Regions from separate parts of the Pseudoalteromonas undina genome, predicted to be linked through region 2. Evidence: predicted binding sites of a transcription regulator. Region 2 holds the regulator's gene; the other holds the start of a gene.

Region 1 (15,190 bases), on a different contig from region 2:
CTACTATGGTGTTTTCTTTTACAAACTCGAGTGCAGCCCACGCAGCTGCTTTTTTTAATTCATCTTGTGTCATTGTTGTCTGCTCATTGGTGTCAAAATAGCTGTTAGTTTACAAGATTAGTTGTTACCAACAGTAGGTTTTATCGGGTGTTATGATCGTTTTTAGTGGTACATCCCACGATTCAATCGGTAACTCATCGACTTGTTGGCACGCATGTGCGAGGCCAATAAGTTGCGGTTGTTGCCAATGTTGTTCGTATAAACGTGCCAATGTTCTATCGTAAAACCCACCTCCCATTCCAAGGCGATTACCAAATTTATCAAATGCCACTAATGGCATTAAAACGTAATCAAGCTCAGGTAATGGGCATATTTGAGAGCAATTCAGCTTAGGCTCCAAGATACCATAGCGATTTGCTCTCATGGGTGAGTTTTTTTCATAGCGTTGAAATAGTAAATTAGCCCCATTAAATGGATGGATTATGGGCAGGTAAATAGCCTGGTCAGTGTTCCATAATTCATTAATTAACAATGAAGTATCTAATTCTCCATCATTACTTAAATAAAGCGCGATATGGCTTTTTTTGGCCGGATTTATGCTTTTTAAGTGTTGAATAAAATTCACTTTAAGCGATTCGGCGGCTAATTCTTGCTGGTTTTTTGATAGGTTATTACGTGCTTTACGAATATCGTGTCTTATTTGTGCGCGATTATTACTCATTAAATAACTTAACCGTAATTAAAAAGAGAATAAATTAGGAAATAATAAGTACAAAGCAAGTACAATAAGCAATATTACGGCTGTAGAAATCAGCGAATATAAAACAAGGTTGCCGCGTTTTTTGGGCTCAGTAGAGAGAGGCTCATCAAGCATTAAATCGTCATCTTCCCATACTTCATTATTTTCATCAGGTAATGATAATTCAACTTCAGGGAGGCGTTGCTCAATATCTTCTAGTTTTTCTTCAAGGCGAATTAGGCTACTGGTAATGTAATCTAGGGCGTCAAATAAGCGCTGATCTCGCTGGCTGTCGTGCGCTTTTTGAGAAGTAGCTTGTGTAGGGGCTGTTTGCTGAAGTTTGCTTTTGATCCCCAGCGTTGAAAGTAACTTAGCTTGCTTAAGGGCTTTCTCTTTGTTGCTAGGAGCAAACAGCGGCTTGCCATTAAAAAATGCCGCCACCTTTTCAGGTGAGGTTTTTAGTTTTTCTGTCAGTGCATTGGTCACTGCTTGGCTGTCTGCGCCTTCTGCAAGTCCTACAAATATAACACGAAAATTGTCGGCCATTTTTTATCCCTAACACGCTTTATTGTATAAGCAGAGTATATACCTAAAATGTTAAACAGTTCGAGACTGTTTTATGACTAACTTAATACACATAGCAAAACGGCCCTAAAAAGGGCCGTTTTAATATTAGCTAGGTGGCTTACAGGCCAGCTGCTGCGCGAAGTGCGTCTGCTTTATCTGTGCGTTCCCATGGGAATTCATCACGGCCAAAGTGGCCGTAAGCCGCTGTTGGTAGATAAATAGGGCGCTCAAGATCAAGCATTTGAATTAGGCCGTAAGGGCGTAAGTCAAAGTGTTCACGAATAAGTTCGATTAAACGCGCTTCTTCTAATTTACCTGTGCCAAATGTTTCAACACTGATAGATGTTGGCTCTGCAACACCAATAGCATAAGACACCTGAAGTTCACACTTGTCAGCAAGGCCAGCAGCAACAATGTTTTTAGCAACATAACGTGCAGCATAAGCCGCTGAGCGGTCAACTTTTGATGGATCTTTACCAGAGAAAGCACCACCACCGTGACGAGCCATGCCACCGTAAGTATCTACAATGATTTTACGACCAGTTAAACCACAGTCACCCATTGGTCCACCAATTACAAAACGACCAGTTGGGTTAATAAAGAATTTAGTGGCACTAGTAATCAGCTCAGCAGGAAGTACTGGCTTAATAATCGTTTCCATTACCGCTTCTACTAAATCACTTTGCGATACATCTTCGCTGTGCTGAGTAGAAAGTACAACGGCATCAATGCCTACTGGCTTGCCATTTTCGTATGCAAACGTAACCTGTGATTTTGCATCTGGACGCAACCAGTTAAGCTCGCCGCTTTTACGTACTTGTGCTTGGCGTTGTACTAAACGGTGAGAATAAGTAATTGGAGCAGGCATTAATACTTCAGTTTCGTTACATGCGTAACCAAACATTAGGCCTTGGTCGCCAGCGCCTTGCTCTTCAGGGCTTGTACGGTCAACACCTTGGTTAATGTCAGGAGACTGTTTACCAATAGTGTTTAAAATTGCACACGAATCGGCATCAAAGCCCATGTCTGAATGTGTGTAACCAATTTCACGTACTGTTTTACGTGTAATTTCTTCGATATCAACCCATGCGCTAGTAGTGATTTCACCACCAACCATAACCATACCGGTTTTAACGTAAGTTTCACACGCTACACGGGCATGAGAGTCTTGCTCTAGGATAGCATCAAGTACCGCATCAGAAATTTGATCGGCGATTTTATCCGGATGACCTTCAGAAACAGATTCAGAAGTAAATAAATGTTTTGCCATTGTAATTATGCTCACAAATATTGCGCTTCACAAACGTCGGTATTAGCGCTAAAAAATTAAGGCGCGTATTTTATCTAAAACAAGCGAACTTGCATAGTTTTTTTACGCCTAGACGTCTAAATAAAATATATAATAGTAAATGGTTCTTAAAAAATATTCATAATGTCCTATTTTTATGGGTTTTTAATTGCACACAGCCCCTACAATAAGTAAGAATGGAGGTATATAAATACCCGCGCAAATACATATAAAGGTAGGAGAATTCATGCCATCTCGCAAAGAACTTGCAAATGCTATTCGCGTCTTGTCAATGGACGCAGTACAAAAGGCCAAATCTGGTCACCCTGGAGCCCCTATGGGCATGGCTGATATCGCAGAAGTATTATGGCGCGATTATCTAAAACATAACCCAACAAATCCAGAGTGGGCTGACCGAGATCGATTTATACTCTCAAATGGTCACGGTTCAATGCTAATTTATTCTCTATTGCATTTAAGTGGTTATGATTTACCACTGGACGAAATTAAAAACTTCCGCCAAATGCACTCTAAAACACCAGGCCACCCAGAATATGGATATGCGCCAGGAATTGAAACCACTACGGGTCCATTAGGTCAAGGGATCACAAATGCCGTAGGTATGGCAATTGCTGAAAAAGCATTAGCCGCTCAATTTAACCGTGAAGGCCATGACATTGTTGATCACCACACTTACGCATTTATGGGTGATGGTTGTTTAATGGAAGGTATTTCTCATGAAGCCTGTTCGCTTGCTGGCACATTAGGCCTAGGCAAGTTAGTGGCATTTTGGGATGACAACGGCATTTCAATCGACGGTGAAGTTGAAGGCTGGTTTAGCGATGACACACCAGCACGTTTTAAAGCATACGGCTGGCATGTAATTAGCGACGTTGATGGCCACGATAGCGATGCTGTAAGTGCTGCAATTAGCGAAGCAAAAAGCGTGACCGACAAACCAACGCTAATTTGTTGTAAAACAGTGATTGGTTATGGCTCACCTAATAAATCAGGTAGCCACGACTGTCATGGCGCACCACTAGGTGATGACGAAATTAAAGCATCTCGCGAGTTCCTAGGTTGGACGGGTGATGCATTTGAAATCCCTGCTGACATTTATGCACAGTGGGATAACAAAGAAAAAGGCCAACAGCTTGAAGCAAGCTGGGATGAGAAATTTGCCGCATACGAGCAAGCATTCCCAGAGCTCGCTGCTGAATACAAACGCCGTACAAATTCAGATTTACCTGCTGATTGGGCTGAAAAGTCACAAGCGTATATTGAGCAGTTACAAGCAAACCCAGCAAACCCAGCATCACGTAAAGCATCGCAAAATGCATTAAACGCATTTGGTCCGTTACTACCTGAGTTTATGGGTGGCTCTGCCGATTTAGCAGGTTCAAACTTAACAATTTGGGATGGCTCTAAAGGCTTAACGGCAGACGATGCAAGTGGTAACTACGTTTACTACGGTGTGCGTGAGTTTGGTATGTCGGCAATTATGAATGGTATTGCACTTCATAAAGGCTTTATCCCTTACGGTGCAACGTTCTTAATGTTTATGGAATACGCACGCAACGCGGTTCGTATGGCTGCATTAATGAAGCAACCAAGCATTTTTGTATACACGCACGATTCAATTGGTTTAGGTGAAGATGGTCCAACTCACCAACCAGTAGAGCAAATTGCCAGCATGCGTTTAACGCCTAACCTTTACAACTGGCGCCCATGTGACCAAGTTGAGTCGGCAATTGCATGGCAACAAGCTATTGAACGTAAAGACGGTCCTACATCATTAATCTTTACTCGCCAAGGCTTAGAGCAACAAGCACGTGATGCACAGCAATTAAGCGACGTTAAAAAGGGTGGTTACATCCTAAGTTGTGACGGCAACCCAGAACTTATTCTTATTGCTACCGGCTCTGAAGTACAACTAGCGCAAGACTCTGCGAAAGAGCTACGTGCGCAGGGTAAAAAGGTACGTGTTGTATCTATGCCGTGTACTGATGCGTTTGAAGATCAATCGCCTGAGTACAAAGAAAGCGTATTACCAGCAAGCGTTTCACGTCGCGTAGCGATTGAAGCGGGTATTGCTGATTACTGGTACAAGTACGTAGGTCTAAATGGCGCCGTAGTCGGTATGACCACCTTTGGTGAGTCGGCACCAGCTAACGAGCTGTTTGAATTCTTCGGCTTTACCGTAGAAAACATCGTTAATAAAGCAAACGCATTGTTTTAAGCGACTGCTTTAACATTTAAAAGCCCGTCCTGTGTATAGCAGGGCGGGCTTTTTTATGAGTTGTACTTTTATTACCTCTCTAAAGCGCAGCGTCTCATCGCCCTCTTTATGCATAAATTACTAAAAGATCTGTTCGAAACTCGCAGCCCGTTGCTCGAAGCATATCTCTCTATAAAGTCGTTCATTTTTAATCTTTTGGCTTCTAAATGAGTAATTTTCACAGCACTTAACTTGCAAGGTTTTTGTGTATCAGGCACTGTGGAGGTAACAAAATTATAAATTAATAACAGGAGTTAACATGCCAAAGTTCGATAACGTTAGTGTGGTTAAAAAAGCCAATGTATATTTTGATGGCAAAGTATCAAGCCGAACTGTGCTTTTAGGAAATGGTGAAGCGAAAACCTTGGGTTTTATGCAACCAGGTGAATTTGAGTTTAATACTAACCAAAAAGAGTGTATGGAGTTGTTAGCAGGGCAGTGGGATGTGTTATTACCAGGTGAAAGCGAGTGGAAAACATTTAATGCGGGTGAGTCATTTAATGTTGATGCTAATGTCAGCTTCCATGTAAAAGTAAGTGATTTTGCTGATTATTGCTGTTCATACACAGATTAATTACATGAATGGTTAAATTATCAGCACCTCTGAAAGGCCGCTATCACGCGGCTTTTTGCATACTTAATGCTAAATGAATGATCTAAATCAGGTGGGGTAATAAATAATTGCTAAATTTAGCTATTTTCTCTTGTGTTAATTCGTTTAGCCCCCAATACTAACTGTGAGGTAACATAAAAAAGGATACCCTATGAAAATTAATCTTTCTGGTCACCATGTTGACGTTACTGATTCTATTAAAGAACACATTAACGAAAAGTTTTCTAAAATTGAGAGTCATTTTCCATCATTGATAGCGCTCGACATTATTCTTTCAAAAGAGCATCACAAGTTCCAAGCAGAAATTAGTACAAATTATGAAGGTGCGCGAATATCAGTTAAAGGGGAAAACGAGGTTATGTACCCAGCCATTTCAAGCGCAGCTAAAAAACTCGATGCCGCACTAAAGCATCGTAAAGGGCAAATAAAAGCGAACTTACATGAAAAGCCTGTAAGTACCACACCTGAAATAGCACACGAAATCATCCAAGAGATGGATTTAAATTAATAACTAACAATGTGTTATTTTTAAAAAGAGCCTAAGGGCTCTTTTTTATTGCCTGTAAATTAGGTAAGTTATGCACTCACACAGTTTATTAATGATAAAAATTAATAATAAAAGCACATAAAACACCAAATTTGAGAAGTTAATGCAGTACACACAAAACACATGGAAGTCTCGGTTAGGGGCACTCGGCCCAGGTATTTTAATGGCAACCGCTGCCATTGGTGGCTCACACTTAGTTGCATCGACCCAAGCTGGCGCATTATTTGGCTGGCAGCTATTTTGGCTTATTGTGGTGGTTAACGTTTTAAAGTACCCGTTTTTTCGTTTTGGTATGGAGTACACACTCGCTACTAAAAATAGTTTAGTCGAAGGGTATAAAAATCAAGGGCCTGGCTATTTTTACAGTTTTATTGCCCTCAATATTATTGCCGCTGTGGTAAATACCGCGGGCGTATTGTTGCTTACTGCGAGCTTATTACACTACGCATTACCTATTAGTATTCCTGTTACCTTATTGTGCTGGTTAATATTGGCTGTGTGTTTAATTATATTATTACTAGGGCACTTTAAAGCGCTCGATAACGTTGCAAAAGCTATTATGGGGCTACTTACTATAGCAACCATAACCGCATTAGTTATTGCTATAAATAACGGCCCTGTAGCTCCTGTAAACTATATTGGTCCCTCACCATATGAACTTGCCATGTTAGGCTTTATGGTTGCCTTAATGGGCTGGATGCCAGCGCCTATTGAAATTTCGGCTCTGAGCTCGTTGTGGCTTAAAGAAAAACAAGCTCAGCAAAGTGTGACTAAAAGCCAAGGCTTATTCGACTTTAATGTAGGTTATTGGTTAACCGCTGGGCTTGCGCTGGTATTTTTTAGTTTAGGTGCGTTAGTGCAATATGGGCAAAGCAGTAATATAGAGCTTGGCGGTGTAGCCTTTGCTAAACAGCTGATTGATATGTATGCACTTACTATTGGCGAGTGGGCAAGGCCTTTGGTATCTGCCATCGCGTTTTTGTGTATGTTTGGCACCACACTCACCGTGCTTGACGGTTACGCCCGCACACTTAACGAATCGCATAAACTACTGGGTTTTAAGCAATCAAAACACAGCTTAAATACGTGGCTTATATTACAAGCATTGGCCGGTATGGCGGTGATCTTATTTTTTAAATCAGCTCTTGGCCCCATGCTTACCTTTGCCATGACACTTGCGTTTGTTACCACACCGGTTTTTGCATGGCTTAACTTCAGCCTAGTGCGCTCAGAGCCTGCGATTAAACACAGTCTACTTTTGCGTGGCTTAACCTGGTTAGGCTTGGTGTACTTGGTTGGTTTTGCTGTAGCGTTTGTGGTGTGGAAGTTGATGTGATTTTATATTCGAGGTTCGAGGTTCGAGGTTCGAGGTTCGGGGTGAAAGGTACAAACCAAACGCTCTCTGCATAGATACCTGCTAGTGTGGACCACGATAGCCTACGGTGGGCGAGAATTGGCCTGTCAAAAGTAATAGCTAGGTGAAAAAGATGATCATACTTGAAAGCCAAGTATTTAAGACAATCCCTAAGTCTCCAGAACAGAGCTTTATCTTTTTAAATAATACGCAAACAGATAAAGTTGTTGATGGTACTTATTTGGAGCTTTGTATTAAAGCGGGTTGTAAATACCTTGTCTTTATGACGGATGACATTCCTTACGAGGATATGCTTCACATCCATCTCTTGAATGAGCGCCTTGATATTATTGATTCAGCTACGATTGGTAGCATGTATTCAACGGGATCTTTTCGAAATTATAATATTCAAAACTCGAACACGTTAACTTTTCATTTTATTGGCGATACTAAATGGAAAATAGAAATACTAGATAGTAAGGAGTTCTTATTTCCTCTTATTTCTTCACTTAAAGGAGTTTCGAGAAAGAATATTTTTTATCAATATTTTAAAATTTATAGCAATCCTTCGTTATAAGCCTTGTAACTTTAAATTGTCCTAGGGAATCATTATTTTATGTTTAATCTACAAGGAAGAAACTATGATATTTAATATGCTTATTACAGACAACTTCGCATCATTTTATGATGAGGATAAAGAAGTACATATTTTTATTGATAGTTTTGATAATCAAAGGTTTGAGATGCGAATAGGGGACTTAGAACACTCGAAATCAGTCGGTAGCGTTTTAGCTTCTAGCAATGATGAGTTAAATATAAAGTTATTAGCGCTTTATATTAAATATTAATACACGGAAAAATGAGTTGTAAATGGAAATAAGAACAGGCGAGCTTTCAAACCCACACGTCATAAAACTATTAAAAACGCATCATAACGATATGCTAAAGCACTCACCTGTTGAGAGCGTACATGCACTTGATGTGAGTAAACTCACTCACCCCAACATAACATTTTATAGCTTATGGATTGATAATAATTTAGCGGGTGTAGGTGCATTAAAAGCGCTTAATACAACTCATGGCGAAATTAAATCAATGCGTACATCAAGTAACTATTTTCGCCAAGGCATAGCGGCTAAGCTACTTACGCATATTATTGAGCAGGCAACACTGCGAGGTTACAAAAAGCTAAGTTTAGAAACTGGAACAGCAGAGGCATTTTTGCCCGCACAAAAGCTCTACGCCCAATTTTGTTTTAAAGAGTGTGAACCGTTTGGGAATTATGAGCTAGATCCATATAGCTTGTTTATGAGTAAAGCGCTTTAAAAGTGAGAAAGGGATATTATGGCTTATAAAGTTGGATTTAAAGCCCCTGCACTGGATGAGTTTGCTAATTTACGTACACAAGTAAAGTGGCAAAATCCTGACGATGAAATTTTAAAAGTGTATGAATAGGGTCAGGTCTTGTATTTTTCCTTTATGTAATTAGTGGCAAAAAAAAGACCTGACCCCGATAGTTCGTACTCAACGAGTTATGAGTTTAGCCAATTTAGCCTAATTGTTACTCATTTGAGTAAACAACAATTTCATCAGAATTTGGTAATTTATAAAATCCAACGTTTTTTGATTGCTTACCAATGAAATCAATAGCATATTTCATCTCTGCAATTGTTCTTACTGTAGAAAATTTATCTTTAAAACATGCTGAGAATTCGTATGTGAAAGATGTTGACTGATCATAACCTCCCAGCTCTAAAAGGTTATATTCAGCAAAAGGATCTGGTCCTAGAATTTGATGAGAGGTAATAAAAGGCACTCTTGAGTCTTGTGATTTCCAATCATTCAAACATTTAGCTTCAACATTACTTGCTAATAAATAAATGCTTTCATTTTTTTTAGAGTCACTTATAAAGATAGAAATAAAAACCATATTTATAATAAGTGATGCAAACAAAACTAATTTTAATGTATTCCTATTACTCATTTTAACTCAGCTCTTTTATAGCGCTACTTATCCCATCCAAGCTCAGCGGGTACATGCGGTTGTTCATTAGCTGCTTTATAAAATCAATTGATTGATAGTACGGCCAGTGTTCAACCGGTTGTGGGTTGAGCCACGCGACTTTATCAAAGTGATTGGTGATTCGGTTTAACCATGCACTGCCGGGTTCTTCATTCCAATGCTCTACTGAGCCGCCAGGATAGGCAATTTCATACGGGCCCATAGTGGCATCGCCAACAAATATTACTTTGTAGTCGCTGGTAAACTTGTTGATGAGTGTCATGGTGTCAATAACGTTTGAGTGGCGGCGTTGGTTATCTTGCCAAACGTGTTCGTATAAACAGTTATGAAAGTAGTAAAACTCTAAATGTTTAAACTCGCTGTGGGCGGCGCTAAATAACTCTTCACAGGTATGAATGTAGTCATCCATTGAACCGCCAATATCAAACAGCATCAATACTTTTACCGCGTTATGGCGCTCGGGGGCCATTTTTACATCGAGCATGCCGCCTTGCTTGGCGGTCGCGCGAATAGTCTCGTTTAAATCAAGGGTGTCGCTTGCGCCAGTACGAGCAAATTTGCGTAGTTTTTTAAGTGCCAGCTTTATGGTACGTGAACCAATTTCGCGGTCAGAATCGAGGTTACGGTATTCGCGCTTATCCCACACTTTTACTGCTTGGCGATTGCGGTTGCCGTCTTGACCAATACGTACACCCTCAGGGTTATAGCCGTATGCCCCAAAAGGCGAGGTGCCGCCTGTACCTACCCACTTATTGCCGCCAGCATGGCGTTTTTGCTGTTCTTCTAAACGCTCTTTTAGGGTTTTCATTAGCTCGTCGAGCCCACCCATGGCTTTTAGTTGGGCTTTTTCTTCATCGCTTAGGTGCTTTTCAAACTCTTTACGCAACCAATCTTCAGGTAAGTTGTGTTGCTGTTTTAAGCTCTCGAGTAGGTCTAAGTCGGCAATACCGCTAAAGTAATCGCTAAAGGCTTTATCGAACCGGTCAAAATGGGTTTCGTCTTTTACCATAATAGTGCGCGCTAAATGATAAAACCCGTCTACATCAGCAAATATAACGCCTTGTTTTAAAGCGTTAATTAAATCGAGTAGCTCTCTCAGGCTCACGGGTAAGCGGTATTCTCGTAATTTGAAGAAAAACTGTACCAACATGTTAGCGACGGCTCATAAACGCAAGTTTTTCGATTAGGCTTATGTCTTGCTCGTTTTTAAGCAGCGCGCCAAACATCGGCATTAAACCGCCTTTTTGCGCTTTGTCGTGCAGGGTTTTTGCGTCTATGTCTTCAGCCATTAATAGTTTTAACCAATCCAGCAATTCGCTGGTTGATGGCTTCTTTTTAAGGCCGTTGGCTTCGCGTAAGTTAAAAAATACTTCTAGCGCTTGGCGAACTAAATCTTGTTTAACATGCGGGTAGTGCACATCAATAATTTGCTGCATTTCGTCGCTATTTGGAAAATCAATATAATGGAAAAAACAGCGACGTAAAAACGCATCAGGCAGCTCTTTTTCATTGTTTGATGTGATGATCACAATAGGGCGCTCTTTAGCCACAATGCGCTCACCGGTTTCGTATACATGAAATTCCATTTTATCGAGTTCGAGCAGTAAATCGTTTGGAAACTCAATATCGGCTTTGTCTATTTCATCAATAAGCAGTACTGGGCGTTTGCCGTTTAATTCAGCGTACATGAAGGCTTGCCACAGCTTACCTTTAACTATGTAGTTGCTAATATTGTGAACGCGCTCATCACCTAGCTGGCTGTCGCGCAAACGCGATACCGCATCGTACTCGTACAAACCTTGCTGCGCTTTAGTGGTTGATTTTATATGCCACTGAATAAGCTCAGTATCTAAACTTTTCGCTAACTCTTCAGCCAGCATGGTTTTACCTGTGCCAGGCTCGCCTTTAATTAAAAGCGGTTTTTGCAGCATAATAGCGGCGTTTACTGCCTGTTTTAATGCTGAGCTTGCGATGTAATTATCAGTAGAATTAAATTGCACGGGTTATCCTTTATCTGGTCTGAGCAGTAATTATTATGCGTTATAATGCCATAGTTAATCGGCTTCACCAAGGTAGGCAAAACGGGCGATAGTTTTACCGTCTTTTTCTACGGTTTCAGTAAACATACTTAGTGGGCGTGCCCATATGCCGTATTCACCGTATAAGGCTTGGTAAATAACCAATTGCTCGTTGGTTTCGCTGTGAGTCGCCACATGCATAACTTTATATTGTGGGCCTTTGTAGTGTTGATATAAACCCAGTTTTAGTGCTGTAGTCATAGTCTGTTATCTTGTATAATTTGCCTTCGCTTTTTATTATGCCAAAGAATACAGCAATACTATGAATTATATTTCTCTTGATGATTACAAAAAAGCCTGGGTATTTCGCCACAAAGATATTCCGGTTTCAGATATTGATGCAGCCAATATTAAACCCATGACCAGCGAGCGTGCCGCCGTACTGTGGACAACCATGGTGAGTCGCGAACATGATCATCCAGACTTTTTTGATAAAACCGATTGGTGCGCGCAAGAGCAAAACTTTAGCCAAGAAATTAATTGGGAAGATGCGTGGGAAAGCGAAGAACCCCAATTTCCAGATGCTATTTTGAACCACTTAGATTGGCAGGCTAATACCACAGTGTATTTTTGCATGGCACGCGACAATATTATCGAAACGACATTTGATGTGTTTAAACGTAATTGGCAAAACTTTATGTTTTTGGCTGATGGCAGCTTATTAATAGGTAAAAAGCGAAGTACTATGGTGCAATTTTTAGAATCAGGTATCGCAAAATTAGGTGAAAAGCCAAGCGCTTAAATTACTACAAGTGCTTAAAAACTGTGCATTACTGTGTTATAAAACAGTATTAAAATGTTTTTTTGAGTACAGCGATTGGTTGCTAAAAATAAGCAGTTTAACACAAGCCAGCAAGTTGAAATGTGGCAAACTGATGCACAAAAAGTGCTTTACGCACAATTATGCAATGCTTTTTATCAGCGTGAAGTTCAGCGCTTAGTGGCTGAACCTAATGGTGACCGTTTACGCAGGCAATTAAAAAGCCTGCCTTATTATATTGAACGTGCCGCAACACGTGTAGCTAATGCACCATTGCCTTTTACGCTTGATGCGCAAAATGGAGGCTGGCTTGAAAAACAAAAACCTACACCGCCAGAGGCTAATCCTGCAGCGAATGAACTTTTTTATCAAGCGCATGCCAAAGTAGGGCTAATAATTCCGGTATTATTACAAAGTCACGGTCAAATTCGGGTTAGAATAGATAGCATTGATCAAGTAGCTGATACGCAACTGCATTGTAATGAACTTGGCTGGTTTGATTTTTTAGGCCAAGGACTTGAGCAACAAAGTGCGCAATTGCTTAAACCTAGTAAAACGAGCCTTGCAGCGGCGTGTTGTGGCCACCAGTGGCAGTTTTCAAAGCGTAGCACGCCACGGGTTTTGTCATTACGGGAAATGTTACTAGCTGCCAATATTAATTGGCGCAATGTTAAGCGGCCGCTAGCATAAGTAGATAATTAAAAATTAAAATAAGGAGTGTTTAATGCGATTTTTTCAATTTGGCTTGTTGTGCTTAGCACTTTTTATCCAGTATCGCCTTTGGTTTGGTCATAACGGGGTGCAAGACTACACCCGTTTAAAAAATGCGGTGGCATCGCATCAACAAACTAACGAAAAACTAATAAAGCGTAATAAAGTATTAAAAGCGGATATAGAAGATTTAAAGCTCGGCCACGAAGGCATTGAAGAGCGTGCCCGCAACGAATTAGGAATGATTAAACCGGACGAAACCTTTATTCGTGTTTTACCGGCTCAACACCATGACAAATAAACAAACTATTGCTGCTATTGTTCCTGCCGCAGGTGTTGGCAGTCGAATGCAACACACAACACCAAAGCAATATATTTCCTTAGCAGGAAAAACCATTTTAGAGCATACGCTCGCTAAGTTATCGCAGTTACCGCAGTTAAACTCTATAGTGGTGGCTCTGAGCGAAACCGACCCCTACTTTGACGACCTTACGCTAGCTGATCCTCGCATTGTGCGTGCTATTGGCGGTAAAGAGCGCGCAGATTCAGTGTTAAACAGTTTATTGTTTTTAGCTGCCAACCCACCTGCTTGGGTTTTGGTGCACGACGCAGCAAGACCTTTAGTGGATATTGCTGATATAGAGCGCTTGATAGCACAGTGTATGCAGGCTGATGAAGGCGGCATTTTAGCCAGCAAAGTAAAAGACACTATAAAACGGGGGCAAAGCCATGCACAGCAAACAGTGCCTCGTGATGATTTATGGCAAGCGCTTACCCCGCAACTGTTTAAATACGACGAGCTTAAAACGGCATTGCAAAATGCGCTTAACAGCGGCGTTACTATTACTGATGAAGCCAGTGCAATGGAGTGGGCAAATAAGCCGGTAAAGCTGGTAGCAGGGCGTAGTGATAATATTAAAATCACCACCCCAGAAGATTTAGATTTAGCAGGCTTTTTACTGCAAAAACAAAATAATGAGAGTGCAAAATGATACGAATAGGCCATGGTTTTGACGTGCATAAATTTGGAGGCCAAGGGCCTTTAACTATCTGCGGCGAAAAAATTGATTATCCACAAGGCTTTTTAGCACACTCAGATGGTGATGTAGCTATTCATGCCTTATGTGACGCTATTTTAGGATCATTAGCGCTGGGCGATATTGGTAAGCATTTTCCGGATACGGCCAGTGAATATGAAAATATCGATAGCCGTATTTTACTTCGCCATGTAGTGAACCTAGCCAAGCAACAAGGTTATGTATTGGGCAATGCGGATGTCACTATTGTGGCACAAGCACCAAAAATGCTGCCGCACATTCAAGCGATGCGTGGCAACCTTGCCAGTGATTTAAATGCCGAGCTTTCACAGGTAAATGTAAAAGCTACCACTACCGAAAAACTCGGTTTTGAGGGGCGTAAAGAAGGCATTTCAAGCCATGCCGTGGTCATTATGAGCAAACAAAACGCATGAGCGAATTAAATTATTTATATGGCGCGCCGCTTTCCAAAGCCGACTTTAAAACCACCGCAGAAGACTTTATGGTTGATGAGGATCTCGGTATAGAGTTTACCGGCAGTGGTGAACACGTGTGTTTGCAAGTGGTTAAAAAGGGTGAAAACACCCAATATGTTGCCAAGCTGATTGCACAAAAAGCGGGTGTATCGCCACGTGATGTAAGCTATGCCGGTATGAAAGACCGCCATGGAGTATGCTCGCAGTGGTTTAGCGTGAAAGTACCGATTAAAAAGCATATTGATTTTACAGAGCTGAACAGTGAAAGCGTGTTTGTGGTATCGCAGCAGCGCCATGAGCGAAAATTGCGCACCGGTTGCCATAAAGGAAATAGATTTACTATTACCTTGCGCAATGTAACCGAGCCGCTTGATATTCTGTGCCGTATAAACGCAGTACGCGCAGGTGTGCCTAACTATTTTGGTGAACAGCGCTTTGGTCGTGATGGACACAACCTAGTGATGGCCGAAAAGATGTTTGCCGGTGAGCGTATTCGCGATAAAAAGCTGCGAGGCATTATTATTTCTGCCGCGCGTTCACATGTGTTTAATCAAATTGTTAGTTTACGCGTGGCTGAGCATGGCCTTGCTAAAACCATGCACCGCGAAGTATTTATGCTCAGTGGCAGTAATGCATTTTTTGAAGATGCGATAAGTGATGAAAATATTGCACGGCTTGCCTCTGGCGATATTATGATGTCGGCGCCCATGGTGGGCAAA
Region 2 (15,190 bases):
TGGTTAGTACTGCCATTCCTTGGTTTGTTGTGTTATTGGCTCTGGGGTTTGGTTTTCATTTATATCAAGCGAATTTACTAAAGCAAAAACTCCCATTACTTGTTAGTGCCTGTGCAACAGGGTTACTTGCTTTATTATTTATTGGTTACCTCTTTTTTACGCTACATTTAGCTTGGTTACTTATTCCAATTTTACTGCTCAGTAGCAGTAGCTTTTCAATGGATAATGCACCTCAGATTGCTCCACCCTTAAAGCCGCAAACCGACCCTGAGGTGTATGTTGAAAACTCACCTTTAACTAGCTTCCCTGATAAACAACAGTTACGTCAAAAATATAATGAGCTTATTAATGAAGATTCATTCAGAGCTGCACTTATTGTTTTAAGATTGGAGGGCTTTGCGCAGGTTAATCAACACATTGGCCGAGATTTTGGTGATTTACTCTTGTCTCAGTCGGCAAATAGAATAAAAGACTTATTAAATAGTGATGAAGTGTTTTATCTTGACGAGCAGGCTAAGTTAGCGCATTTGGGTGGGTTAAACTTTGCATTTATTTGTGATTTACAAAGCCATAATCATTTACATCAACAGCTTATAAAGCAAATTATTGGCGCGACTTTAAAGCCATTCAATGTAGCTAATTGTACGATTGAAGTAAAAGTAAGAGCCAGTTATGTACATTGTGAGCAGCAAAGCAGTAGCTTTGATGAGTTAATCAGTCATGCTTACTTGGCACTTGATAGCCGACCTGATAAACAAATAGTGGCTTATCATCAGCAGATGACGGTTGAGCACTTAGAGCAGCAAGCGCGATTAACTGAGCTGGCGAATATCAGTTTTGCTGATGAGTTTGAACTGTTTTTTCAACCTGTGATTCGAAATAGTGATGGCCAAATCGAATTTTTAGAATTGCTATTACGTTGGCAGCATCCAACTCAAGGGACTTTGTCGGCGAGTCGATTTATCAATGATATTAGAATTGCAGGGCTTGGTTACTCACTCGCTACCTTTGTTATTGAACGTGCTGGAGAGCTTGCCATGGCACTTCGTATGGAAGGAATGTCGGTACCTTTAAGTGTTAATTTATTTGGTCCGGAAATGCTCAACGAAGAGTTTGTGGATTTTGTTTATGGGGTTATTGGTGAGCATCAACTCAGGCCTGGTGATTTAATTTTAGAATGTCCGCTACATATTTTTACTAGCTTAGATGATAAAGGCAGAGCCATGATTGCAAGGCTTAATAGTTTAGGTTTAAAAGTGTGTGTTGATGGTTTAGGTGACAACCCTGTATTACTTTCTAAGTTACCTAGTTTAGCGGTGGAATATATTAAAGTATCGCCTGCATTAACTGCAGACTTTAGTAATCAAAATAATATACGTAGTTTAGTAGGTGGCATGGTTGAAATGCATAACCAGCAACAGACGAAAGTTATTTTTGAAGGTGTTGAAACACTCGATCAACTAAAGTTTGTAAAAAGTCTAAAAGCCTATGCTTCACAGGGATACTATTTTGGACACCCATTGAGCAGTTTAGGATTAATGAGTTGGTTTAAGCAATGGTTAGAAGCACAAGAACTTTAAGTGTGTTTTAAATGCTTAGTTTTGTTTGTAAATAGGTATTAACTAAAGCACTGATCACTTGGCCACACTGTAATTTACCTGCAGTTATAGAATGAGAGTGTTGTGAAGGTGCTGCTTCGCATAAGTGTAAATAAGCACTGCGCGGATCATTTGCAGCTAAGTAAACATAATGCTCACCATCGCTGACATCAAAACCACAGTAATTAAAGGCACTTGCAGGCATATTGGTTAAGCTATCTAAATCAACTTCTATCCCTAGCGGTGCGTTATCAAACCTTTGGAGTGCATGGGTGGTTGCTTCTGTTAAGTTTATTTCTCGCTTCACATTAATTGTTTGATAGCTTGTGTAGCTAAAGTTAGCGCTCTGCATAGCATCAAAAATAGGCTGATTGTTTTTTAGCTCATGTAAGCCAATAACATGGTAATTCTTGAGCAGCTGCTCTTGGTAAGCGTAGCGAAACCCATTACCACTGTGCCTACCTTCACACTCACGAAAGTCGGCATGAGGATCTAAATTAATCGCGTTAATTGCGCTATGGCTATGTTTGGCAAGCGAGCGAATAATACCCAAACAGTTATTGTGTCCGCCGCCAATAATAATAGGTTCAAGGCCCGCTTTAAAAACCATGTCTAAAATTGCTTCAACTCGCTCATCTACTTCAGCGCACAGCTTACGCAATTGGGCTAAGTCGTTTGGATTATGATTATCAAGCGGTTGGGCTTGTTGCATTAAATCGTCGAGGTTGACTTCGCCAAGCAGTAACACTTTTTGCATAGCGATGGCATTATTGTGAGGTTGGTTTAAAAACTGTTGTAAAAAAGCAGGCCAAGCATACTGTGCACCGCCTTTTCCTAGGTTGGCTCTCGGTCCAATGTCTTCACATATGCCGAGTAAGACAAAGCGCATACCAAATTGTACGGCATCAGCAAGCGCTTGTTGGATATTGTCGCGGGCATCGAGTAATGCCATCGACTGCCATGCTTTTAGCTCTCCAGCACGGTCAGAGCAAATTTCCTTTACCGTGCTTTCGTTATATATTTTAAGCTGAACAGTCACACTAAAGTTCTATTATTTCTAGCTCTAATTCTTCAGCAGAAAGTACAATACCTGTACTGTCGGCATAAACAAAGTCATCATCAAAAAATGATACGCCAGCAAAATTAACCCCTATACCGCTTTCGCCCGCGCCTTCACTGTCTGCTGCAACAGGAATTGATGCAATAGCTTGGATCCCTAAATCAAGTTCTTCAAGCTCATCAACGTGACGTAATGCACCATATACGATAATGCCTTGCCAATTGTTTTCTAGTGCCAGCTCAGCCAGCTCAATGTCGATTAATGCTCTGCGAGTTGAGCCGCCGCCATCAATAAGTAAAATCTGATCAGTACCATCTTGAGAAAGTAATTGGCGGATCAGTTCATTGTTTTCAAAACATTTTACCGTTTTAATGCGGCCACCAAAACTGTGTCGACCACCAAAGTTGATGAACATAGGTTCAAGCACGTCAACCACATCAGCAAAGTGGTCACATAAATCAGAAGTGCTGTAATCCATTATTTTATCCTCAAAAGATACATAAGTTAGTAACTCAGTATACCCTCCTTATAGGCAATAACAACGACTTAATCGCAGTAAATTTAGCCATAATTAGAACTAAATCAACTATAAGAATAATAATTCTTTCATAAACTTGTCATTTATTCACAACAAGATTACAAACAGGTGTATTGCATCTTTGATGCAGTTGCACTTTTCCTCTTCAGTGGCAAGAGTTGTAAAATTGAGTAATACTGTGGTTAGGCCAATGGTTTAATATTGTCCATTTGTTTAAAAGGAGTTTGTAAATGGTTAAATTTTACCGGCGACCCCTTTTATTTTGTTCAAACTTAATGATTTAAATAAAATGAAGCATCACGTTATACTGCGCTGGCAAATTTAATATAGGTATTTACAATGAATTTTTTACAAAATCTGACGATAAAACGCCGTTTGCAACTAAATGCCCTAGTTGTTGGCTTAGCAATGATTGTCATGCTATGCATTATCATTTATGAAGCACGTGTAATGCTTAAATTAAATGAAACAATTCAATACGCCGAAGAGCTTGATGTGCATGAGCTTTCGATGCGTAAATATGAAAAAGATTTTTTATTTTATAAAGATGAAAATAGCTTAGATTTATTCACCAATGAATATAAACAGCTTCAGCTAAAACTGGGGAAACTATCTGTTTTATCAAACGATTTAGATATTGCCATTGCTCAGGTTAACCAATTTGAGGCGCTTGCAAAGCAGTATTATGATGACTTTCAAGTTGTTGTTAATTTACAGCGAAAGATAGGTTTACACCCTAAAGATGCACTCTATGGCGAATTGCGTGAGTCAGTACACAACATTGAAACACTGCTGAACCAGCAAAATAATTATAAATTACTTACTACTATGCTGCAGCTACGCCGTGCTGAAAAAGACTTTATGTTACGTTTAGATACCAAATATTTAGACCGATTTAATAAATTGGGTGATGAGTTAAAACAACAAATAAATACCGCAGAAATACCTAGTAATATACGCAATCAATTAACCTCATTAATGACTAATTACCAAGGCAAATTTACCGCACTAGTCGATGCACAAGTCGCCTTAGGGGTTGATTTAGATTCGGGTGCTCTTGGGAAAATGAGAGTTAGTGTTAAGAAAAGTGATGATGTGGTTACTGCCATTACTACGGCCACTAAAAAGCAAGTGAGTGAGACAGCTCAGCAGGCGCAATTATTAGCAATAGCCATATTTATAGCTGCCAGTATTATTGTTATGGTCCTTGTGTATTTAACTAGCCGCTCAATAATTCAGCCTATTGAGAAAGTTTATCAAACTATTGACAAGATAAGACGAAACAATGATTTAAGCTTATTCATAGAGCACAAAGGAGAAGATGAAGTCACTAGGATGACCATAGATTTTAATAGCTTGATTAGCGACTTTAAAGATCTTATCTATGAAGTAAATACTGCTCTGACAACGCTTAATATAGCAACGGGTAACTTATCTGAAACAACCTCAGCAACTAGTTCTGGCATGCAAGAGCAATTGCATGAAGCGGACATGGTGGCAACGGCAGCCACAGAAATGCAAGCAACGATTCAAGATATTTCACATAATACAGAAGCTGCAGCTAAAAAAGCTGAATCAACCAATGTAAGTGCTCAACAAGGTCAAGTTGAAGTAGAGTCAACCATTAAACATATTAATGCTTTGTCTGATTCGCTTGGTAAGGCCTCTAGCGTGGTGTCACAGCTAGAAAAAGATGGTGAAACCATTGGCTCTGTACTTGATGTAATTCGTGCCATTGCAGAACAAACTAATTTACTGGCTCTAAATGCGGCTATTGAAGCAGCAAGAGCGGGTGAGCAAGGTCGTGGTTTTGCGGTTGTTGCAGATGAGGTGCGCTCACTTGCACAACGCACGCAAGAGTCAACTAGCGAAATTGAAGGTATTATTAACACCTTACAACAGCGTACCCAAGAGGTAGTGAGTATTATGCATCAGTGTCGTACTCAGGGTGGTGAGAGTGCAACACAAGCAACAAAAGCGGGTGAATTGCTAGGAGCAATCACTGTTGATGTGCAAACGATTATGGAAATGAGTACACATATAGCCACTGCTATTGATGAACAGAGTCAGGTAGCATCAGAGGTTAATAAAAATGTAGTCCGTATTCGAGATATTGCTGAAGGAGCTGCCGCTCACTCACAAACTAATGCGCAAACCAGTGAAGAGGTATCTGAGCAATCAAGGGTGCTTCATCAAGCAATCTCAAAATATAAAGTATAACTTTCCATAGAAAAAAGTGGCTTAATTGCCGCTTTTTTCTTACTAACTAAGCAGAAGCATCCCCACTGGCGCTAAGGTACAAATTTTATTGGTACGCTGTCTTTGTTATCTTCATACTGTTTAACACGTTCTAAATATGTGTCCCACAAGCTCGCTTTCTCAGCCTGCAGCTTAGCAAAATATTGCCAGCTAAATAGCCCGCTATTATGACCATCGTCAAACTCTAAACGTAATGCGTAATGCCCTACGGGTGTAATGGTTTTAATAGCCACAGCTTGTTTATTAAGTACCAACTTCATAGGTTCAGAGCCATGGCCTTGAACCTCGGCTGAGGGAGAGTGTACCCGTAAAAACTCCGCACTGAAGGTTGTCTCTGAATGATCATCAAAAAACACATCTAAATTTTTACTTACACTATGATAGTGCACTTTAGTTACTTGTTTCATCGTCATCTCACTTACAAAAAAACCTCCATGCTGGAGGCTTTTAGTATACATTAAACGGCTGTTAAAGAATAAAGCGGCTTAAGTCTTCATCTTCAACCAGCGCACCTAGGTGCTTTTCAACATAGGCAGCGTCAATAACTAAACTTGAACCCGCTTTTTCAGAAGCATCATATGAAATTTCTTCCATTAATCTTTCCATAACAGTATGCAGACGGCGAGCACCGATGTTTTCGGTTTTCTCATTAACCTGCCACGCGGCTTTAGCAATTCGCTCAATTGCATCGTCGCTAAATTCAACAGCGACTTGCTCTGTTTTGAGTAGCTCGCGTTGTTGTTCAGTAAGTGATGCGTGTGGCTCAGTTAAAATGCGCTTAAAGTCATCGGCTGTGAGTGCTTCAAGTTCAACACGAATAGGTAAACGGCCTTGTAACTCCGGGATCATGTCTGATGGCTTAGACATTTGGAATGCACCTGAGGCAATAAATAGCATGTGGTCAGTTTTAACCATGCCATGCTTAGTATTAACCGTAGAGCCTTCAATAAGCGGTAATAAATCACGTTGTACACCTTCACGGCTTACATCTGGGCCTGAGGCTTCACCACGCTTACAGATTTTGTCTATTTCATCAATAAACACAATGCCATTTTGCTCTACCGCAAAAATTGCTTGCTCTTTCAATTCTTCAGGGTTAACTAATTTACCGGCTTCTTCTTCGGTAAGTAATTTAAACGCTTCTTTAATTTTAAGCTTACGTTTAGTGCGTTTATCACCACCCATATTTTGAAACATACCCTGTAGCTGGTTGGTCATTTCTTCCATGCCAGGAGGAGCCATAATTTCAACATTCGGCTGGGCTTGCGCTAAGTCAATATCAATTTCTTTGTCATCTAACTGGCCTTCACGTAATTTTTTACGAAACGATTGGCGTGTTGATGAGTTTTCATCGCGCTGAACTTCACCGTATTGATCTTTCACTGGAGGCAGTAATACATCTAAAATACGCTCTTCTGCAGCTTCTTCTGCACGGTGTTTAAACTTTTTAGTTTGTTGCTCACGAGTCATTTTAATTGAAACATCAACTAAATCACGGATGATAGTTTCAACTTCTTTACCTACATAACCGACTTCTGTAAATTTAGTGGCTTCAACTTTGATAAAAGGGGCATTAGCAAGTTTTGCTAAACGACGCGCAATTTCTGTTTTACCTACACCAGTTGGGCCAATCATTAAAATATTCTTTGGCGTTACTTCTGTGCGTAAGTCTTCGTTTAACTGCATACGGCGCCAGCGATTACGAAGGGCAATAGCAACCGCTTTTTTTGCTTTTGCTTGACCAATAATATGTTGGTCTAGCTCATGAACAATTTCTCTTGGGGTCATATCAGACATGGCGAGTTCCTATTACAATTCTTCGATAGTTTGGAAGTTATTCGTAAATACACAGATGTTGCCAGCAATTGTTAGGCTTTTCTCTACAATTTCATGGGCACTTAAGTCGGTATTTTCTAATAAGGCGGTTGCAGCAGATTGTGCAAAGTTTCCGCCGCTGCCAATTGCGATCAGGTCGTTTTCAGGTTGTACGACGTCACCATTACCAGTGATGATCAATGAGGCAGTTTCATCAGCAACAGCTAGCAGGGCTTCAAGTTTGCGTAAGGCACGATCGCTACGCCAATCTTTAGCCATTTCTACAGCCGCTTTAGTTAGATTGCCTTGGTGCATTTCTAATTTGCTTTCAAAACGTTCGAAAAGGGTGAAGGCATCAGCAGTACCGCCAGCAAAACCAGCGATTACTTTGCCATTATAAAGACGTCGAACTTTTCGGGCATTGCCCTTCATTACAGTATTACCAAGAGAGACTTGGCCGTCACCACCAATAACAACTTTGTCATCACGGCGTACACTTACGATTGTAGTCATGTTATTCCTCATCATCGCGCTGCAAGGGGGCAGCGCGTAAAAAACGATTATGAAGAGGTTATATGGGTGAATGGTTTAAATTCAAGTCCAGCCCCAAATTCCGCAGCCAACGATATTAATTCGTTTTAGTTTGTTCTTATCACTTTCTGCTTGGCGCTTGGTTTCATAAGGCCCTAAACGCACCTTATACCAAATACCATTAGTACCTGTGGTTTTTTTGATCTCTGAAATTAGCCCTGCAAAGGCTATTTTAGCCTTTAAGGTTTCAGCTTGTTGATGCGTTTTAAATGAACCACACTGCATAACATACGGGCCTTTTTGTTCAAGCTCTTTCACTTCAACTTGAATTTCATGCTCTTTAATTTCTTTAATAAATTTAGGTGGCCGCGGTTTAGCTATTTCTACTTGTTTTTCGGCTGTTGGGTTTGCCTGTTTTTCAACAAGATCAGGATCGGCATTATTTTTAACAAACCAGAGTCCATATGCGAAACCACCCACAAGTACTAGTGCAATGAAAGTTAATAACAGCGGAAAAGGTTTTTTAGCCGGTTCTTGTTTGGTGTTTTTTCTATTTTTTGGTTTTTTATTAATATAATCGTGCTGTGCCATGGTGTTATGTGTGGCCTTACCTAAATCATGTCTGTAGGGTCTACGTCTAAACTCCAGCGAACTTTTTGAGCTAGTTTACTGGTGCTGAGATAATTAACCATTTGTGCAAGATACGGGTGTAAAATGCGTCGATCTTGCGCTTGAATATGTAATTGAAAACGATACATCCCCGCAATCTTTTCTAAAGGCGCAGGGATAGGTCCAAGCAATTGTATACCAGATACCCCATTGACAGGAACCAAATCCGTTAGAAAGTCGACGACTTGCTTAATGTTATGTCCCTGTGCACGAACTATCGCCATACTGGTGATGGGTGGTAACTGCGCGTCACTGCGCTCAGTGAGCGCAAAGCGGGCAAAATCTTGATAGCCGTTATTAACTAAATCTTGTAATAACGGGTGCTCAGGGAAGTGTGTTTGTAATAATACTTCACCGGGTTCACCAGAACGTCCCGCTCTACCTGCAACCTGTGTCACTAATTGAGCAAGGTGTTCTGTTGCCCTAAAGTCACACGAATATAAACCACTATCTACGTCTAAAATAAGTACTAAGCTTACATCCGCAAAGTGGTGGCCTTTGGCCAGCATTTGCGTACCGACTAAAATGCGTGCGCCACCTTGGTTTATTTCATCCAATGCTTTTTCAAGGCTGCCTTTGCGCCTCGTAGAGTCGCGGTCTATTCGGCTAATTGGGATGTCTTTAAATTCAGTACTCAAAAATTCTTCTATTTGTTCAGTGCCTTTACCGTTAGGAAATATCTGCGTGCTACCACAATCAGGGCATTGATGCGGTACTTGATATTGGTCACCACAGTGATGGCAAATCATCTGACCGATGGCTTTATGAAAGGTTGCACTCGTGCTGCAGCGATTACATTCACTTAACCAACCACACTCATGACATATTAAAGTAGGCGAAAAACCACGGCGGTTTAAAAATACCATTACCTGCTTACCTTTATTCAGGTGCTGGCGCATTATCGCTAGGCTCGCATGGGCAATACCGGCTTGATCAGGCTGACCTTTCATGTCGAGAAGCTTAAATTGATTATCGGTGGCAGTTTGTGCTCGCTCACTTAATGTGAGTAACTGGTATTTGTTATTAATTGCTTTGTGCAGTGTTTCTAATGCGGGAGTCGCACTGCCTAAAATAAGCGGAATGTTATGCTGATAAGCACGATACGCTGCTAAATCACGTGCATGATAGCGTAAAGTATCTTGTTGTTTAAATGAAGCATCATGTTCTTCATCAACCACAATCATCCCGAGTTTTAAAAAGGGCAGAAAAATACTCGAACGAGTACCTATAACGATGGCACAACTGCCTTTTTCACAAAACCGCCATGTTTGCAGGCGCTCGTTATCGGTGAGCGCTGAATGCCATAGCATAATTGGCGTGTCAGGGAAGCGGCGCCTAAAACGATTCACTGTTTGCGGTGTTAGACCTATCTCAGGAACAAGTACTAACGCTTGCTCTCCACGCTTTAACACCTCTTCAAGACACTGTAGGTAAACTTCTGTTTTACCGCTACCAGTGACACCTTCAAGTAAAAAGCTATTGAAACCGGTGCTTTGATTAATAGCTGTGCAAGCAATCGCTTGTTCTTTATTTAAGCGAGGCTTAGTGCCCACAGTAGGAGAGGCATGTTGCCATTGATTGTCATGTTCAATGGTTTGCACTATCAACTCTTTTGCCAACAGGCTATCAATAGTCTTTTTATTAAACCCGAGAGCTTTTAGTTCCGTTAATGATGACTTACCCGATGCAGATAATTGCTTAAGCAAGTTAAGCTGTGTTTTAGCTTTTAAAGATGGTAAAAGCGCCCCTTTATCAGTTAACGTCAGCATATTTATACTGGTTTTATCAGGGCATTCACCTTGGCGCAGCGCATTGGGGAGTGCAATATGAATAGTTTCACCTAGTGGATAACAATAATAACGCGCAGTAAACTTCAGCAGCTCCAAATGTTGCGCAGATAACACCGGCGAATTATCAATTACTTCAATAATAGATTTGATTTTGCCTTCAGGAACTTCTGTATCGGTTTTTAAACTAAGGATAACCGCTACTTTTCGTTGATTGCCAAAAGGGACGAGTACGCGCATGCCAGGCTGCAATTGAGTCAGCGGTGTTAATTGCTCATCCACTTTATAATCAAAGGTGCGAGGTAAGGGGACTTTTATTGCAACTTCAACAAAACACATAACAACTCAACTAAGAAACCTAATAGCCTAATGTACTAAAAATAGTATTAAAAGCCTACCGACAAATCAGTAATCAATAGGTGTTTGCCGACTTTTTAGTAAAAAGAATAATTAAAGCTTGTGTGCGTGCGGGTTGTTGGATAAAATTCGCGACCAATAAATTTGTTTTAACGACGTATGGTGCCAGACTTCGGGTTTGGAGAGCGATGCGGCCTTAACTAGAGGTTCCTATGAAAGAAGGTATTCACCCTAAGTACGAAGTAATTTCTGCAACTTGTTCATGCGGAAACAAATTCGAAACTCGTTCTACTTTGTGTAAAGACATTCACTTAGACGTATGTTCTGCGTGTCACCCGTTTTACACTGGTAAGCAAAAGATTTTAGACACTGGCGGCCGTGTTGATCGCTTCAACAAGCGCTTCGGTGCACTTAGCAGCAAAAAATAATTTTTTGTTTCTATGTAAAAAAAGCACCTTAGGGTGCTTTTTTTGTGCCTAAAATTCACTTATCCCTCCATTTTTATAACAGTTTTGTATTTATTATTTTTGCATAACTATTTCCTGTTCTTATTCCGAATATGCATAAACATTTGCAGACAAAATTGCCAATATTCTCTATATTTTTATTTGTTACACTTTAAATATGGTACTTAAATGTAGTTAACGTGAAGTTATTTGTATTTAAAGTTAAACAAAGTTCGGTATTTCACTATTTTAATTTAAGACTGAAAAGAGTATTTCATAAATATTGAATAAGGGTAAAAACGACCAGTAATTTTCATTTTTATGACGAATTTATATTTTAAAAATGTCAGGATAATCTAGGGAAGTTGCTGATAAATCACTTAAAATTAAGAGTTCTAGCATATAACAGGATAGACCTGATATTGCTTGGAATTTAAAAATAATAAAGGTATCGTAGAATAAAACTACCTCTCACTTTAACTTAAATTGCAGGATATAATCGCGTTATGTCAGATTTTCGTGAACAAGCACTACATTACCATGCCCATCCCGTTCCAGGTAAAATCAGTATTGAGCTGACCAAGCCCGCTGAGACGGTTAAAGACCTCGCGCTCGCATATAGCCCAGGTGTTGCAGAACCTGTTCGTGAAATTGCCGCTGATCCAGCAAATGCCTATAAGTATACTGGTAAAGGAAATATGGTTGCGGTTATTACTAACGGCACCGCAATTTTAGGCTTAGGTAATTTAGGCCCTCTGGCCTCAAAACCAGTAATGGAAGGCAAAGCATTATTATTTAAACGTTTTGCAGGCCTAGATTCAATTGATATAGAAGTTAAGCACCGCACAACCGAAGACTTTATCAACACGGTTGCGAATATTGCAGACACGTTTGGTGGTATCAACCTAGAAGATATTAAAGCGCCAGAATGTTTTGAGATAGAAAAAGCACTTATAGAACGTTGCAGCATTCCTGTGTTTCATGATGATCAACATGGTACGGCAATTGTAACGGCTGCGGGTATGCTAAATGCGCTAGAAGTACAAGGTAAAGCAATTGAAGATGCGATTATCGTGTGTTTAGGTGCCGGCGCTGCAGCTGTTGCCTGTATGGAGCTTTTAATTAAGTGTGGCGCACTGCGTGAACATATTTATATGTTAGACCGTAAAGGTGTTATTCATACACGTCGTGATGACTTAAATGAATATAAGCAATTATTTGCAAACAACACGGATAAACGTACTTTACAGGACGTAATTGAAGATGCCGATGTGTTTGTTGGTGTATCAGGCCCTAATTTATTAGCCGCCGATGATTTGAAGTTAATGGCTGACCGCCCAGTTGTATTTGCATGTTCAAACCCCGATCCTGAAATTGATCCGCAATTAGCACATGCTGCACGCAACGATCTTATTATGGCGACTGGCCGCTCTGATTATCCGAACCAAGTTAACAACGTACTTTGTTTTCCATTTATTTTCCGCGGCGCACTAGATGTACGCGCAAGTGAAATAAACGATGAAATGAAAATAGCTGCTGTAGAGGCAATTCGCAGTATTGCTAAAGAGCTAGTTCCGGCTGAAGTACTGACTGCTGCAGGTATCGATAAATTAGAGTTTGGTGCTAAATATATTATACCAAAACCTATGGATCCGCGCTTACTGCCTCGTATCGCCAAAGCCGTTGCTCAAGCTGCAGTTGATTCGGGTGTGGCACAAATTGATATGCCAGAAAATTACATGGCGTAATTTTAAGTGTAAATTAACGCAAAAAAACCTCAGCATTTGCTGAGGTTTTTTTATAACACAGATAAAGAAATTTAGTCTTCATTTAAAATAGGCACTTCTAGTCCCATTTCTTGCATTATTTTCTTCACCTCTTCAGGTACTTTTTCTGCGTTGTCTTTACGTAGATCATCATCATTAGGTAGCGGTTGCCCTGTAAACGCATGCAAGAACGCTTCGCATAAAAGCTCACTATTTGTTGCATGGCGTAAGTTGTTTATTTGACGACGGGTACGCTCGTCGGTTAATACTTTTAATACATTTAGCGGGATCGAAACGGTGATCTTTTTTACTTGTTCGGATTTTTTCCCGTGTTCTGCGTATGGGTGAATATATTCACCATTCCATTTAGCCATAAGATGTATCGTTGCCTCAGATTATAAATTGCTCACACAGCATCAAAGCGTGTAAATATGCGTGAAATTCTATCGGTTTAAAAAAGATAGTCAAATACTAGTTATTTAGCTATCTGGACATTTAAATGTTTTGACATCTTAAACTGCATGCGCTACCTTTTAGACGTCTAAACATCCAAAATAGTAAAGGTGACGAAAATGAGTGAAAAAAATAAGGCAACAATTGCTGTTCGTACTGGAATAGAAGCCGATAAACAGCATGGTGCGGTTGTTCCACCGCTTTATTTATCAACCACTTACTCATTTGCTGACTTTGATACCAAGCGCCAATATGATTATGGCCGCAGTGGTAATCCTAACCGTGACATTTTGGCTGAGGCGCTCACTGAACTTGAAGGCGGGGCTAAAGGTATAATTACCGCAACGGGCATGGCGGCTGTTCACTTAACAACCCAATTATTAAATAGTGAAGATACATTAGTGATCCCTCACGATTGCTATGGGGGCAGTTATCGTTTATTTACTTCACTGGAAAAACGCGGCTTATTAAAGCTAGAAGTGGTCGATTTCACTAAAAGCGAAAGCTTATCGCATATTCTTGTTATAAAGCCTAAGCTGATCTGGATTGAAACACCGAGTAATCCAATTTTACGATTAACTGATATTAAAGCGGTTACCGATATTGCTAAGCAGTGTGGTGCACTCGTTGCTGCCGATAACACATTTTTATCGCCGGCTTTGCAAAATCCGATTAAATTTGGTGCTGATATTGTGGTTCACTCCACTACTAAATATATCAATGGTCATTCAGATGTTGTTGGTGGTGCGGTTATTGCGGCTAGCGCTGAGCTTGGCGAAGAACTGGCATGGTGGGCAAATAATATTGGTATTACAGGGGCACCATTTGATAGCTATTTAACTCTCAGAGGTTTGCGCACGTTAAACGTGCGTTTGAGGCAACACCAAGAAAACGCACTCGCTATTGCACAGTATTTAGAAAACTCCCCGTTTGTTGCTCAGGTTTACTATCCAGGTCTTGAATCACATCCACAACATACGCTTGCTAAGGCGCAGCAGTTTGGCTTTGGTGCAATGGTTAGTTTTGATATCAAAGGCGATATAAACGATGCTGCAGCGTTTTTAACGCGCTTAAATGAATTTAGCTTGGCGGAATCATTAGGCGGAGTGGAAAGTTTGATTTGTCACCCCGCAACCATGACCCATGCAGGCATGGAGGCGACTGCTCGTGCAGAGGCTGGGGTGGGTGATACGCTTATTCGTATTTCGGTGGGTATTGAAGATGCAAAAGACTTACTTGCTGATTTAGACAGGGTATTTAATTTGGTTCGCCCCGGGCAAGCAGATAACGCGTTAGCTGCAAAAAATGGTGCTAGTGAGTCATTTGGTTCAGCAAAATTAAACGCGGCGCATCCGGCGTTATGGTAGTGCCTACCAATTTTGAAAATACAAAACATGAAGTCGAGTTGGTATTAACATGGTAAATCAGGTTCATAAATTTGGTGGTTCGAGTTTAAGCTCAGCGGATCGCTTTAAAAGTGTCGCAAATATTATTTTAACTCATGCTCAAGCAGGGGATTGTGTGGTGGTATCTGCTGCCGGTAAAACCACCGATACCTTGGTTAAATTGTGGCAAAGCTTCCAACAGCAAGATACCCAAGCGATTGCTGACATTATTTTATTAATAAGTAATCATCAATCTTCGCTAATTGAACAATTGCTTATAGCGGGTGCTAAGCATGAAGCACTCAATATACTTGCCACTGAGCTAAGCACGATTACCCAGCAGGCCAAGCAAGGTACCTTAGCTGAAGCGTGGCTACTAGCTCATGGCGAATTATGGTCTGCAAGGCTATTAAGCGCTTACTTAGGGCAACTTAACGTTAGTGCTTGCGCACATGACGCTAGGCAGTTATTCATATTAGACGCAGGGCAGCTACAGCATGCTAATAATCAGCAGCAGTGCTTAAAA

The links. Region 2 encodes MetJ, which represses methionine synthesis genes. Its sites were predicted from a motif close to TAGACGTCTAGACGTCTA; they were not measured.
Region 1: metK (methionine adenosyltransferase) is a predicted target of MetJ. The motif match lies at 2,678-2,695, and genes of this name have one in related genera.

What each region holds. Positions count from the first base shown of each region.
Region 1 is NZ_AHCF03000003.1:411,099-426,288, forward strand. It holds gene rpiA (ribose-5-phosphate isomerase RpiA) at 1-73, opposite strand, end outside; gene PUND_RS05480 (5-formyltetrahydrofolate cyclo-ligase) at 125-721, opposite strand; gene PUND_RS05485 (hypothetical protein) at 740-1,285, opposite strand; gene metK (methionine adenosyltransferase) at 1,425-2,576, opposite strand; gene tkt (transketolase) at 2,842-4,833, shown strand; gene ppnP (pyrimidine/purine nucleoside phosphorylase) at 5,132-5,446, shown strand; gene hpf (ribosome hibernation-promoting factor, HPF/YfiA family) at 5,637-5,993, shown strand; gene PUND_RS05510 (NRAMP family divalent metal transporter) at 6,136-7,368, shown strand; gene PUND_RS05515 (hypothetical protein) at 7,520-7,963, shown strand; gene PUND_RS05520 (hypothetical protein) at 8,028-8,234, shown strand; gene PUND_RS05525 (GNAT family N-acetyltransferase) at 8,257-8,712, shown strand; gene PUND_RS05535 (hypothetical protein) at 8,948-9,370, opposite strand; gene PUND_RS05540 (vWA domain-containing protein) at 9,372-10,559, opposite strand; gene PUND_RS05545 (AAA family ATPase) at 10,561-11,409, opposite strand; gene PUND_RS05550 (DUF1653 domain-containing protein) at 11,464-11,688, opposite strand; gene PUND_RS05555 (DUF2947 domain-containing protein) at 11,750-12,229, shown strand; gene PUND_RS05560 (hypothetical protein) at 12,305-12,937, shown strand; gene ftsB (cell division protein FtsB) at 12,972-13,259, shown strand; gene ispD (2-C-methyl-D-erythritol 4-phosphate cytidylyltransferase) at 13,249-13,950, shown strand; gene ispF (2-C-methyl-D-erythritol 2,4-cyclodiphosphate synthase) at 13,947-14,429, shown strand; gene truD (tRNA pseudouridine(13) synthase TruD) at 14,426-15,190, shown strand, end outside.
Region 2 is NZ_AHCF03000002.1:179,326-194,515, forward strand. It holds gene PUND_RS01420 (GGDEF domain-containing phosphodiesterase) at 1-1,580, shown strand, start outside; gene PUND_RS01425 (formimidoylglutamase) at 1,588-2,637, opposite strand; gene rraA (ribonuclease E activity regulator RraA) at 2,639-3,136, opposite strand; gene PUND_RS01435 (methyl-accepting chemotaxis protein) at 3,536-5,416, shown strand; gene PUND_RS01440 (gamma-butyrobetaine hydroxylase family protein) at 5,488-5,862, opposite strand; gene hslU (HslU--HslV peptidase ATPase subunit) at 5,924-7,252, opposite strand; gene hslV (ATP-dependent protease subunit HslV) at 7,265-7,783, opposite strand; gene PUND_RS01455 (SPOR domain-containing protein) at 7,865-8,392, opposite strand; gene priA (primosomal protein N') at 8,413-10,596, opposite strand; gene rpmE (50S ribosomal protein L31) at 10,827-11,042, shown strand; gene PUND_RS01470 (malic enzyme-like NAD(P)-binding protein) at 11,567-12,808, shown strand; gene metJ (met regulon transcriptional regulator MetJ) at 12,880-13,200, opposite strand; gene metB (cystathionine gamma-synthase) at 13,399-14,646, shown strand; gene metL (bifunctional aspartate kinase/homoserine dehydrogenase II) at 14,696-15,190, shown strand, end outside.